DNA from 3 places in the Paenibacillus sp. GM1FR genome. Region 2 is predicted to be linked to each of the others. Evidence: riboswitches for the same ligand, from Rfam matches in the RefSeq annotation. Region 2 holds a riboswitch; each other region holds the start of a gene.
What was found. Region 2 has a riboswitch for S-adenosylmethionine ahead of mmuP (S-methylmethionine permease). Riboswitches for the same ligand answer to the same signal wherever they lie in the genome.
Positions count from the first base shown of each region.

Region 1: linked by a shared signal. The riboswitch ahead of metA (homoserine O-acetyltransferase MetA) and the one ahead of mmuP (S-methylmethionine permease) in region 2 are both predicted to bind S-adenosylmethionine.
Region 3: linked by a shared signal. The riboswitch ahead of PAEAM_RS28870 (methionine ABC transporter ATP-binding protein) and the one ahead of mmuP (S-methylmethionine permease) in region 2 are both predicted to bind S-adenosylmethionine.

Region 1 is NZ_MKZL01000059.1:157,594-161,934, reverse strand. It holds gene PAEAM_RS26790 (HRDC domain-containing protein) at 1-654, shown strand, start outside; gene corA (magnesium/cobalt transporter CorA) at 725-1,660, opposite strand; SAM riboswitch class I at 2,112-2,235, shown strand; gene metA (homoserine O-acetyltransferase MetA) at 2,472-3,389, shown strand; gene PAEAM_RS26775 (PLP-dependent transferase) at 3,414-4,341, shown strand, end outside.
Region 2 is NZ_MKZL01000066.1:200,502-204,842, reverse strand. It holds gene PAEAM_RS30260 (spore germination protein) at 1-401, shown strand, start outside; gene PAEAM_RS30255 (Ger(x)C family spore germination protein) at 398-1,600, shown strand; SAM riboswitch class I at 1,671-1,772, shown strand; gene mmuP (S-methylmethionine permease) at 1,865-3,277, shown strand; gene mmuM (homocysteine S-methyltransferase) at 3,255-4,322, shown strand.
Region 3 is NZ_MKZL01000063.1:197,143-201,483, forward strand. It holds gene PAEAM_RS28860 (MetQ/NlpA family ABC transporter substrate-binding protein) at 1-63, opposite strand, end outside; gene PAEAM_RS28865 (methionine ABC transporter permease) at 138-797, opposite strand; gene PAEAM_RS28870 (methionine ABC transporter ATP-binding protein) at 798-1,832, opposite strand; SAM riboswitch class I at 1,958-2,099, opposite strand; gene PAEAM_RS28875 (Cthe_2314 family HEPN domain-containing protein) at 2,229-2,945, opposite strand; gene PAEAM_RS28880 (COX15/CtaA family protein) at 3,149-4,036, opposite strand.

The DNA of each region.
Region 1 (4,341 bases), on a different contig from region 2:
CGCAGGAAGAGAGCTGTGTCTGACCGGAAGGCACCGTATTTTATTGCAACGAATCGTCTGTTACGTTTGATCAGTGCCTTTGTTCCGCAATCGCTGGATGAACTGATGCAACTTCCGGGCGTAGGAGAGAGCAAAGCAACTGAGTATGGTACGGAATGGATGGAGATTACAACCGGACTGGAGCGTTCAACGACATTCCCGCTGGACTGGGTATACACGGCGCTGAAGGAAGAAGAGTATGAGAGTTGGTTATACAAGCAGAGAGAGCAGAAGTATAAGCAGGAACTTGATAAGTTCACTACACGTAAGCAGGTGCTTGAAGGCATGAAGGAAGGGTATACGTTAGAGGAGATTGTTAATCGATCCGGATTATCCCGACGCGAGTTGGTTGAGCTGTTAGAGGCACTGGATCACGAAGGTTATGACACCGATTGTCTTCTTGATGTTGAGCTGGCAGTGATGCCAGAGAACGAACAAGAGGCCGTATGGAGTGCGTATGAGGAGCTGGGAGATACGTTCCTGAAGCCAGTATTACATAAGGTGTATGGAGGAGAGAAACCTGATGGAGGAAGTCTGGAGCAGGTCTATGAAAGACTGCGCATGATTCGAATCCGCTTCCGTCGGCACGCAGAGACAGAGAAGAATGTTGGTTAATAATCAGAAATGAAAAAAGACGAGGCGTTTCTCCCGGAGGATCGCTTCGTCTTTGTTATTTCATACGAGTTCATACCCAGTCTTTCTTGCGGAAAATGAAGAACATGCTCAGGCCCAGGGTAACCATTAGGCCAATCACAACAAAATAGCTGTATTTCCAGTTAAGCTCGGGCATATTCGTAAAGTTCATGCCGTATATACCGGTAATGACCGTCAGCGGCATGAAGACCGTGGTAATGGCGGTAAATACACGCATGATTTCATTCGCCCGGTTCGCAATACTGGATTGGTAGGCTTCTCGCAAGTTGCCCATCAGGTCGCGATAAGTCTCAAAGGTTTCAGATATTTTTACAGCATTCTCATAGATGTCACTGAAATACTTTTGCAGTTGATCATCGATGAGACGCAGATCTTTTTTATTCAGGGTGTTAATAACCTCTTTCTGAGGTCCAAGCACTTTCTTCAGCCACAGAATCTCACTGCGCAGCCCGATGATTTCATTCAGATGTGACTTTTTGGTGTGCATCAGAATGTCTTCCTCAAGCTTCTCGATCCGTGCTTCAATTCGGTCACCTACGGTGAAATAATTATCAACAATCAAGTCAACCAGCAAATACAGCAGACGATCCGGTGTACTGATTTCCTGTTCCCACAGGATGGGTTTCAGTGTACGCAATTCGCTGACCTTGTGCTTGGTAACACTAATAATGAAATGTCTGCCGAGAAACAGGTTGACCGCACGTAGAAATATCTCTTCATCATCAAAACGGATGCTATTAATCACAATAAAATAATGGTTCTCATAAATTTCAATCTTCGGACGTTGTTCTTCGTCACTAAGACAGTCTTCCACAGCCAGATCATGCATCAGGAACAGCGGCTGAAGTACCGCCAAATCGTCTACGTCTGCATCAATCCAGTAAAATCCTTCCGCTGGTGGAGTCAGCGCCTGCTGAATATCGTCCACCGGAATAAATACACCGTTGTTTACCAACCGGATTTTCATCGTTAATCTACTCCTTCTGCACCCGCCAACTTGGCGGATATTATCATTATGGGCGCAAAAAGAACAAATCAGCCGGTCGGCAGCGGAGCCTGGAGATCAGGGCTGCGTTCACTATATAATCAAACGGAAGTCACGTCCCGCTGCCGGCATGCTGATGTCAATTCTCTATGCAGTTTGTCGGAATTCGGCTGCCAGTCAGGCCTCGGGTCGCCATCCATTTAATATGTCACCTCTCACATAAGGGTTTATAACACCTTGTTTAGTATACCGCTGGTACAAGGTGCTTTCAAGCGCAAAAATGTGTCTATTTCGCGCCCTGAGGCAGTGTATGACAACGGATGATGAACGGTTCCGATCTGGGAAGCAGACATCGAACTGCAACTTGACGTGAGGGCATTAATGTAATAAAGTAGACGGTGAACCATATTAAATTACAATCTAATACAGCGAAATCTTATCAAGAGTAGGTGGAGGGACTGGCCCGATGAAACCCGGCAACCGGCGGTATACCGCACGGTGCTAATTCTTGCAGCGACTAAGTGTCAGGTGGCACTGTTGTAACTGAGAGATGAGAGAGGCGCATATCTATTTTACATATGACCTTTCTCGAAATCCGAGGAAGGTCTTTGTCATATGCCCCGACTTCTCAGCAGTGATTTTCGCTAAGGAACTTGAGGTTGTTTGTAACGTTGGATGAAAGCGCAATTCAATGTTTTTACAAGCTCAAGGCAGTCTATAACTGTATTGATGTGAAGACATCAAGCCAGGGGTGGCTGCATCTATCTATGCACAAGGAGGAGTTAGACTTACTATGCCAATCAAAATACCCGATACTCTACCAGCAAAAGAAGTACTTGAAGGAGAGAATATCTTCGTCATGGATGAAACTTCTGCATATCAGCAGGATATTCGTCCACTCCGTATCGCTATATTAAACCTGATGCCCACAAAGGAAACGACCGAAACACAATTGCTTCGTCTGGTGGGAAACACGCCTATTCAGGTGGATGTCGTTCTTGTACATCCCAAATCCCATACGTCGAAGAATACGTCTCAGGAGTATTTGGATCTGTTCTATAAAACCTTTGATGAGATTGAGCACCGCCGTTTCGATGGAATGATCATTACGGGTGCCCCGGTGGAACAGATGGATTTCGAAGACGTGAACTATTGGAATGAAATCCAGGAGATCTTCGAATGGACCAAAACCAATGTGACTTCAACCCTCCACATATGTTGGGCTTCTCAGGCAGGTTTATACCATCATTTTGATGTACCCAAGGTTGCACTTGATGAAAAGTGTTTTGGCGTTTTCCCACATACCATCAATAAACCACATGTTCCATTGTTGCGTGGATTCGATGAAGTATTCAACGTTCCACATTCCCGTCATACGGAAGTGAGACGCGAAGATATTGAAAAGAATGAGAATTTAGAGATTTTGGCTGAATCCGAGGAAGCGGGGATCTTCCTGGTTGCTACCAAAGACGGCAAACAGATTTTTGCTACAGGACATGCCGAGTATGATCCTTTCTCATTAAAGTGGGAGTATGACCGGGATGCAGCGAAAGGGATGGATATTGCATTACCTAGACATTATTATCCGAATGACGACCCTTCCCGTGTGCCACCAGCTACTTGGCGCGCTCATGCCAACTTATTATTCTCTAACTGGCTCAATTACTATGTGTATCAAGAAACACCTTACGATATTGGCCCGCAAATCTAATCGAGATTACAGGAGGATGCAGCAATGGAAGACAACAAGTTGAAAATCGAAAGCCGCTTAGCACAAATTGGGTCCATCAATGAACCGGTAACAGGCGCCATTAACTTTCCGATCTATCAATCCACTGCGTTTCGCCACCCGAAGCTTGGACAAAGCACGGGGTTTGATTATATTCGTACGACTAATCCAACCCGTAAAGTATTGGAAGAAGCCGCCGCAGCGCTGGAGTCCGGTGATGCAGGATTTGCCTGTAGCTCGGGAATGGCCGCGCTGCAAACGATCTTCGCCATGTTTGGTCAAGGGGATCATCTGATTGTATCGCTGGATCTGTATGGTGGAACCTATCGTCTGCTGGAACGTATTCTGTCCCGTTTCGGCGTAACTGCAAGTTATGTGGACACGAATGACCTGGCAGCACTGGAGAAGGTTCGTCAACCGAATACCAAAGCTGTATTTATTGAGACACCAACCAACCCACTGATGATGATCACCGATGTGGAAGCCGTTGCTTCCTGGGCGAAAAGTTACAACCTGTTGACCATTGTTGACAACACGTTGTTGACTCCATTTTTCCAACGTCCGATTGAACTGGGTGCTGATATCATCATTCATAGCGCTACCAAATATCTGGGCGGACACAATGATGTGCTGGCCGGACTAATTATTACCAAAGGTGAGGTGTTATCTGCAGAGATGGCATTCCTGCATAATTCCATTGGAGCAGTATTATCTCCAAGTGACTCCTACCAGTTGATGAAAGGTATGAAAACGCTGGCTCTTCGCATGGAACGTCATGAGCACAATGCACTTACTATTGCCAAATACTTGCTTGAGCACCCAGCGGTGGTTGAAGTGTATCATCCAGGACTATCCGATCATCCAGGGTATGAGATACAGAATAAACAATCTACCGGTAACACTGGTATCTTCTCTTTCAAAGTGAAGGATGCAC
Region 2 (4,341 bases):
TGGTGATGGTTATAGGCAGTTTATCGCTCGATGGCATCAAAACTCGAACCTGGCCAACGCTGGATTTGGTAAGAAGCTTCGAAATCCAGGGTCTGATATTCGAGCGTTTTGAATCCTTATTGCTGGTCATCTGGATTATGCAAATCTTTTCGACTACAGCAATTACACATTACTGCGCTTCGGTGGGTATTCGTGATTTGTTTCGTTCCAAAAAAATCAAAGGCATCATGTACGGCCTGCTGCCGTTCATTTATCTGACAGCAATGATACCCAAAACAGTGGATGATACCTTCGTACTAGGAGATATGCTAGGCAATGTGTCCGTATTTTTGTTTGGCATTTTACCTCTGGTACTACTGTTGTTAAGTCTGATTCGCAAAAAAGGAGGCAAGCATGCATGATTACATTCCGCATGTTGTTACGCTTAGCCACTGTATTATGCATTCTCTTAACGATATCCGGATGTTGGAGCAGTCGAGAGATAGAGGATCTAAGTGTCTACGTTGGTCTCGGGATCGATATCGGCAAAGAGACGGAATTTGAGGAGAACATCGCCAATCAGGGAGGAGGGTACTCCAAGCAGAACAATTTGACGGCCACGGTACAGATTGCTCCCGGTAATTCCAGCAGTCAAAAGAGCCAACAATCCGGTTCGCCTGCTTCTGGTAAAACGTCCTATTCCAATGAACAGCTTACCGGAGATTCCTTGCTGCAAATCTTTCGTCAGTTTGCACTGAGACGAGATCATCCGCTCATCGGACATCATCTGAAGGTTATCGTTGTGTCCAAGGATATCGCCAAAAAGTATGGTCTGGACCAGCTGCTGGATTTTGTACTTCGGGATAACGATATTCGTCCTAACTGTCTGGTGTTGATTAGCCATCATCGCGCTGTTGATGTACTGACTTCAGATGATCCTTCCCGGATTCCAGCATTTTATCTTACAGGTATTACCGGTAATTCATACTTGTCCAATAAAATCCTGGACCCCGTTCTACTCTCCAAATTAGATGCACAAATGCAATCCGGTTCCAGCTTTTTGCTCCAGAATGTACTGAACTTCAATGGAGAGGACAAGTTCTCCGGTGCCAGTATCTTTGATGGGAAAACAACCAAATTCATCGGGGAACTCAGCCAAACGGATCTAGAAGGGCTATCTTGGCTCAGACCTAAAGAAAAAGGAGGTATCTTGAAGACATACAATAAAGCGGGATTCACTGTTGTATATGAAATGAAGAAGAAAAAAACAACAATAATTCCAAAAGTGGTTGGCGATGATATTTCATTCCATGTGAAAACTGAATCCGAAGGCTGGTTGATGGAGGATTGGCGTGCTCCCGAGGAAGAGGAAAAAGGTGCGTATCTCAGTGAATTGGAAAAAGAATTTGCTGAACTTGCCAAACAACAGATTCGACAGTTGTTATACAAACTGCAGCATACCTATAAAGTAGATGTTGCGGATTTTCGGGATAGCTTACGTATCAAAGAACCTAAAACATGGAAAAAAGTCAAAGACGATTGGGATAAAATTTTTAGCACCGTGCCGATCACGTATGAGGTAAAGACCACCATCACGAATCCGGGGTCTTCCACCGAATAACGAGGTGTGCCATATATTATTTAAATGTTGACACATTCATGATAGATCGCTATATTAGTAAAAAATCATTTTCTTATCCAGAGAGGTGGAGGGACTGGCCCTTAGAAACCTCAGCAACAGATCTGAAGGATACTGTGCTAATTCCAGCGGGTGAAAGCCTGATAGATAGGAGCGTTTGTTTTTATTTGTCAGTAACGGCGCACTCTATAGGCAGAGTGGGTCTTTTTTGTTTTTTCTGGATGAAGAAGTAGGGGAGCAGCAGGTATGGAGAACAAAAACGACAAAGGGCATTTTCAGCGGAAAATGCAGGCACGGCATGTGGTCATGCTCTCTCTCGGAGGAGTTATTGGAACGGGATTATTCCTCAGCTCAGGTTACACCATTCAGCAGGCGGGACCACTGGGAACCATTTTGTCCTATCTGATCGGAGCCATCGTTGTATATCTGGTGATGCTCTGTCTTGGTGAACTGTCTGTTCATATGCCAGAGACGGGAGCATTTCATAGTTATGCCGCCAAATATATCGGACCGGCAACAGGCTACACGGTGGCTTGGTTATACTGGTTAACCTGGACTGTTGCGCTTGGCTCCGAATTCACAGCCGCCGGATTGCTGATGCAGCGCTGGTTCCCATCGGTAAACGTATGGATATGGAGCGCGGTTTTTGCACTGATGATCTTTCTGTTTAACGCTCTAACGGTGAAATTTTTTGCGGAATCCGAGTTCTGGTTCTCATCTGTAAAAGTAGTGACTATCGTAATCTTCATTATTATCGGTGGCGCAGCCATGTTTGGGTTCATTCCCATGGCGGATTCTGAACCGGCTCCATTTCTATCGAATATTACCGCATCAGGGTGGTTCCCTCATGGGGCTACAGCGATATTGATGACCATGCTTGCTGTAAACTTTGCCTTCTCAGGCACCGAGTTAATCGGCATTGCCGCCGGGGAGACGGAGAACCCGGAAAAGACGATACCAAAGGCTATTCATACAACGCTGTGGCGTTTGGTTATTTTCTTCATCGGAACGATTATTATCTTGTCGGCCTTGCTGCCCATGTCGGATGCCAGTGTACTGGAAAGTCCGTTTGTAGCGGTAATGGAGCGGGTGGGTGTACCCTATGCAGCAGACATTATGAACTTTGTTATTCTGACGGCGATTCTCTCTGCTGCTAATTCAGGCCTGTATGCATCTTCACGGATGCTCTGGTCTCTGGCTGACAAAAAAACGATCTCTCCATGGTTTGCCAAATTGACCAAACAGGGTGTGCCATTGAACGCACTTCTGATCAGTATGGTTGGTGGTGCGCTGGCTTTGCTGTCCAGTATCATTGCGCCAGGTACCGTCTATATTACACTGGTTTCCATTTCAGGTCTGGCTGTCGTTGCGGTATGGATGAGCATCAGTGCCTCCCAATACATGTTCCGCAGACAATATATCCGGGAAGGACATGCGGTCAAAGATCTGGTCTACCGCACACCACTGTATCCGGTTGTACCAATTGTTTCATTTATATTATGCCTGGCTTCATGCATAGGTATTGCCTTTGACCCGACACAGCGGATTGCGCTGTATTGTGGGGTTCCGTTTATCGCAGTATGTTACGCTGCTTATTATCTGACAGAACGTGTGAATAAGAAAAGAGGACAAGTACATGACGCAAGAACAACAGACTAACCCCATAGAACAGATCCTTCGTGAACATCCGGTCATGATTCTGGATGGAGCGTTGGCTACGGAACTCGAACAGCATGGATGTGATCTCGATGATCCACTATGGTCTGCTCGTGTGTTGCTTGAGAATCCGGATGTTATTGTTCAGGTCCATGCAGATTATTTTCGAGCAGGAGCCGACTGTGCGATTACATCCAGTTATCAGGCGACGGTGGATGGTTTCCGCAAGAGAGGGATCGATGAACAGTCAGCACTGGAGCTGATCCGCAAGACGGTGGAGTTGGCTGCTCAGGCGAGAGATGCCGTATGGGCGGAAGTGCAGAGTGATTTAGTAGGGAGAGAAAGCTCAACAGGTCAGCTTGTAGAAGCTCCTTCGGTACGTGCCGAGACGGTGGAGAATGAGGAGCAAATAACAGAACGTACAGTAGATCACGAAGGAGATTGTCTTCGTCCACGTCCAATTATTGCCGGGTCCGTTGGGCCGTACGGCGCCTATCTGGCGGATGGTTCAGAGTATGTGGGTCATTACGGGGTGTCGGATGAGACGCTTGCCGCATTTCACCGTCCGCGTATGGCGGCGCTGATTGAAGCGGGTGCAGATATTCTGGCGTTTGAGACGATTCCTTCCTTGCAGGAAGCACAGGTGCTGGTTGATGTACTGAAGGAGTTTCCTCATGCGTATGCCTGGTTATCTTTTTCTTTAAAAGACGGGACAAGCATCAGCGAGGGCACACCGCTTGAGGTGTGTGCACAGAAGTTTGGCTCCGAGCCGCAGGTTGCGGCGATTGGCCTGAACTGTGCTCCGATGGAAGTGGTGACGGAAGCAGTGGGTATTTTGAGCCGTACCAGCGATAAACCTGTTATTGTGTATCCGAACTCGGGAGAAGTATATGATGCAGCAACGAAGACGTGGAGCGGACAGGGTACTTGTGGCAGCATGAGTGATGCTTCGGAGCAGTGGGTTGCTGCGGGCGCGAAAATTATTGGCGGCTGCTGCCGAACAACGCCACATCAGATTGGTGCACTTGCGAAGAAATGGCGGAATTAGTTCATATCATGATAACAAG
Region 3 (4,341 bases), on a different contig from region 2:
TCCGCAAGCTGCGAGAACCGCAATCAACATAAGACTAAGTAGAGCAAAAGACCATTTTTTCATGTGTAAAACCCCTTCTCTAATCATTTTGTCATGTGGCGTCCGCATTATTGCATAACCATCATGTTATCTATGTGTTATTTCCTGGTGAAAAATGTAACCAAGCGATCTCCAGCCATCTGGAGAATTTGCACTAGAATGATCATCGACACTACGGATATGATCATAATTTCATTTTGATAACGGAAGTATCCATAGTTGATTGCCAGTGTTCCCAGACCTCCACCACCAACCATGCCCGCCATCGCCGTATAGGAGACGAGCGTAACAATGGTGATCGTTATACCCGCAAGCAGTCCAGGCAGCGCCTCAGGCAGTAACACCCGTCTTACAATCTGTCCGGTCGATGCACCCATCGACTGTGCCGCTTCAATGACACCACGATCAACTTCTCGCAACGTCGTCTCCACCAAACGAGCAAAATAAGGAGCTGCTGAAATCACCAAAGGAGGTATAACGCCGAGCACCCCCGTAGCTGTACCGACGAGTATACGAGTGAATGGAATAAGAGCAACAATCAATATGATAAATGGGACTGAGCGCAAAATATTCACAATCAGGGATAGTATAGTGTACACTGCCCGTGACTTAATCGAAGCAGATCGGGCTGTCATGAACAGCAGTACTCCGAGCGGTAAACCTAAGATAACGGTAAACAAGCCTGATACACCCAAAATTTGCAGTGTCTCTATGGAAGCTTTACCAACCTCTTCCCAACGTACGGTTGAAAAATCCATCTAACGAAGCACCTCCACATCAAGTCCCTCAGCGGTTAATTCTGATATCGTCCGATCAATCGCATTTGAATCACCCTCGAACCGAACGGTCAGCTGCCCATAAGGAACCTGTTTGATCGTAGAGATTGTACCTTGCAGGATGGCAAAATCCACGCCTGTTTTACGTACCGTTCTAGACAAAATCGCTTCATACGTTTTGTTACCCAGAAAGGATATCTTCACAAGTTTGGAAGCAGCACCTGCCTGCAATTCAACGCCTGCATTTGCCAGAGCGGTCTCTTCCAGAGCAAGTCCAGCTTCATGGTCACGCATCATGAAGTCCCGCGTAATCGCATGCTGCGGCTTCAGGAACACGTCTGTTACAGGTCCTTGTTCCACAATGCCACCTTGATGAATGACAGCCACCTTGTCACAGATGTTCTGAATGACATGCATCTCATGTGTGATCAGCACAATCGTTAGGTTGTACTTTTCATTAATGTCGAGTAATAACTTCAGGATTGAATTTGTCGTCTGCGGATCAAGTGCCGAAGTAGCCTCATCACAGAGAAGTACATTTGGATCACTTGCAAGTGCTCTCGCAATCCCTACACGTTGTTTCTGGCCACCCGATAATTGAGCCGGATATTTGCTGCTGTGGTGCTCCAGACCAACCAGTGCAAGCATTTCCTTCACTTTGCGATCAATGGCATCCTTGGGTGTATTCACAAGCTTTAGTGGAAAAGCTACATTGTCATATACCGTTGCCGAAGATAACAGATTAAAGTGTTGAAAAATCATCCCGATCTTGCGTCTCTGTTGCTGCAATTCGGTTTTGCTCAGTTCAGTCAGGTTGATTCCGTCGACCCATACCTCACCCTCCGTAGGCCGTTCCAGCAAATTAATGCAGCGAATCAATGTGCTTTTTCCAGCTCCGGAATGGCCAATCACACCGTAGATTTCACCCTTTTGGATGCTCAAATTCAGCTCGGATAACGCTGTTGTAGATTTTGCCCCTTTGCCGTACGTTTTCGTTAAACCTTTTAATTCAATCAATCGCACTTGCCCCTTTCCAAACACCTACATGTATCTTTACCCGATCTAAAGGAAAACTCCCCTTAAGTACAAAAAAAGAGCCCTTTGCAGATACAAAGAGGGCTCTTCACGTGAAAGAATATACCTTCTCATCTGCCAAAATCGTGTCTTGCACCATTTTGTAGGAATTAGCACCTAACATCTATAACGAATGATACATGTATCATGTCATTACAAATCGGTTGCCGGGCTTCATCGGGCCTGTCCCTCCGCCGCTCTCGATAAGAAATATGTTGTTGTAGGATTTTATAAGTTCATGTAGTTTATGCTTTATAATGTGAACGTAACTTCCGAAATATCAGTTATATCCATGTAACATTCGATTGAAACTCAGTATATTCCAAGTATTCCGATTTGTCAAAGGGAATTATTTCTTTTCCATATTTTATTGATATAACTATAAGAGGCTGTTAACGTTTCACAGACCATATCCACGCCCTGACGCATTTCCTGCACATGCTGATTCAGATCCTCCAATTTCACTTTACCTTGCAAGGTCTGGTGTAACTGCCACAGGTCATCGTGCATTTCTGAGTTCATGTAGTGAATTTCCATATTACGTCGCTTGCGCAGCTTGCTCATCGGTTCACGATAAGAGTCCTTGATCTGTATTAATTGCAATGCAAGATCATGATGCTCCCTTGCATAGTCGAACTGCCTTAACACAGTAAAATAAGAAAAATGCGCTTTGGTATTGGAAGTATTCAGCTGGAATATTTCATTTAATACTGTGCCGACTTTATCCAGAATGGCAAAGCAGCGGATAAAGCCATCTTTGTAGAAATACACATAACGTGCATACTCGGCTTTTTCAGTCGCCGTCATATCATCCGTTGAGCCTGCAACGACCTTTTTGCGAAAATGAGCAGCAGCGAAACAGCTTTGCTCCAGTTCATCCAGTGAGGAGATGAGTCCCTGAGTCCACACATACAGTTTCCGATAGTCATGCGTGGGATCATGGTCCACATGCATTTGTCGTTGAAATAGCTCAAGCGTATGCGCCATTGCGTCCATCGCTGCCTTCAATTTACCTTCGTTTATACGTGGCTTTTCCCCCAACAACGTTCGCAGCATATCTAACCTCCTCTTTTCCAAATCAACAAGAATTCATCACCGTAAACGAAACATCATTCATTCCGTGTAATTGCTGCTTGCCATAGGTTGCCCTGATCCCTCTGACATCAAACAAAGTCCACCTGTCCAATGATGTACATATCACTGGATGGTGGACTTTCATATTTAGCCCAAGTACCTTTGAAAAAGAATGGATCTATATCTTAGAAACGATTAGCCGGGCGATGTAGCTTGTACACCAGGAAACTCATATACGTTAAGACTCCAAACAATATGGCGATATCCAGCATATGAGCAAGAGCTACGAACATGTATACTTCCGGACGGTTCATTGTCACCATCATGAAAATACCAATGACTACTTGCATCAGAATAAGAACAACGGATACCACACCCAGAGTACGCATTTCCTTGTTGTCCGGATGATTACGGTAAGCGAAATGACCCAGGATTGCGATAACAATCACGAGCGACGCAGCTGCTGCACGGTGAGCAAAAGCAACCGCTACCCCACCCGAAAGCTCAGGAATAATCTGACCGTTACAAAGCGGAAATCCAGAACATCCACCGGCAGAATCCGTGTGACTCACAAATGCACCTGTGTATACCACGAGATATGTGTAAATGGTGGAGAACCAGACCAGATTCCTGAATTTTTTGCTAACCCGAGGGTATTTATTCAGGCGCTCCAATCCGCCATCTTTGGCCTCCTGCCTTATGCCCAGCGCCATCATTAGAGAACTCGCAAAAGCAATCAGTGCAAAACCAAAATGCAGTGCCATGACTGCTGAAGATTGGGAGAAGACAACGGCAAAAGCCCCCATGATTCCCTGGACGATAACAAATACCAGAGTTAAGAAAGAAAACAATTGCAGGTCACGGCGTGACTTGCCAAACCGCAGAAAAGCAACAAACGAGGCAATGGACAACAGTCCAGCCAGTGCACTTACAGCGCGATGGGAATATTCAATGAGTGAAGCCACAGTATGTGCGGGAACGAGTTTTCCGTTACATAAAGGCCATTCTGTTCCACAGCCAAGGCCTGATTCCGTTTTGGTTACGATGCCTCCACCAAAAGTGGCCAGAAACATGACAAGACAGGTTAATACGGTTAACCATTTAAACAAAGTTAAGTGTTTCAATTTTTTCTCACCCGCTGTTGGTTTAAGATGGCGAAGAATATTCTCCGCTTGTTTCGGTACTTTGACACTTATTTCACAACTAAATTCATTATACCGGATAAAATGTTCATTGACGTCGCGCTTTGTGACAAAATGTTAACGTCTGGTGAAATAATGACCCGCAGGTCATTGAGGATATGTACAGAAACGTTTCTTACATAGAACGTGTCGAACACACAAACGCCATTTCCCTATTTCAAGAGAAATGGCGTTCT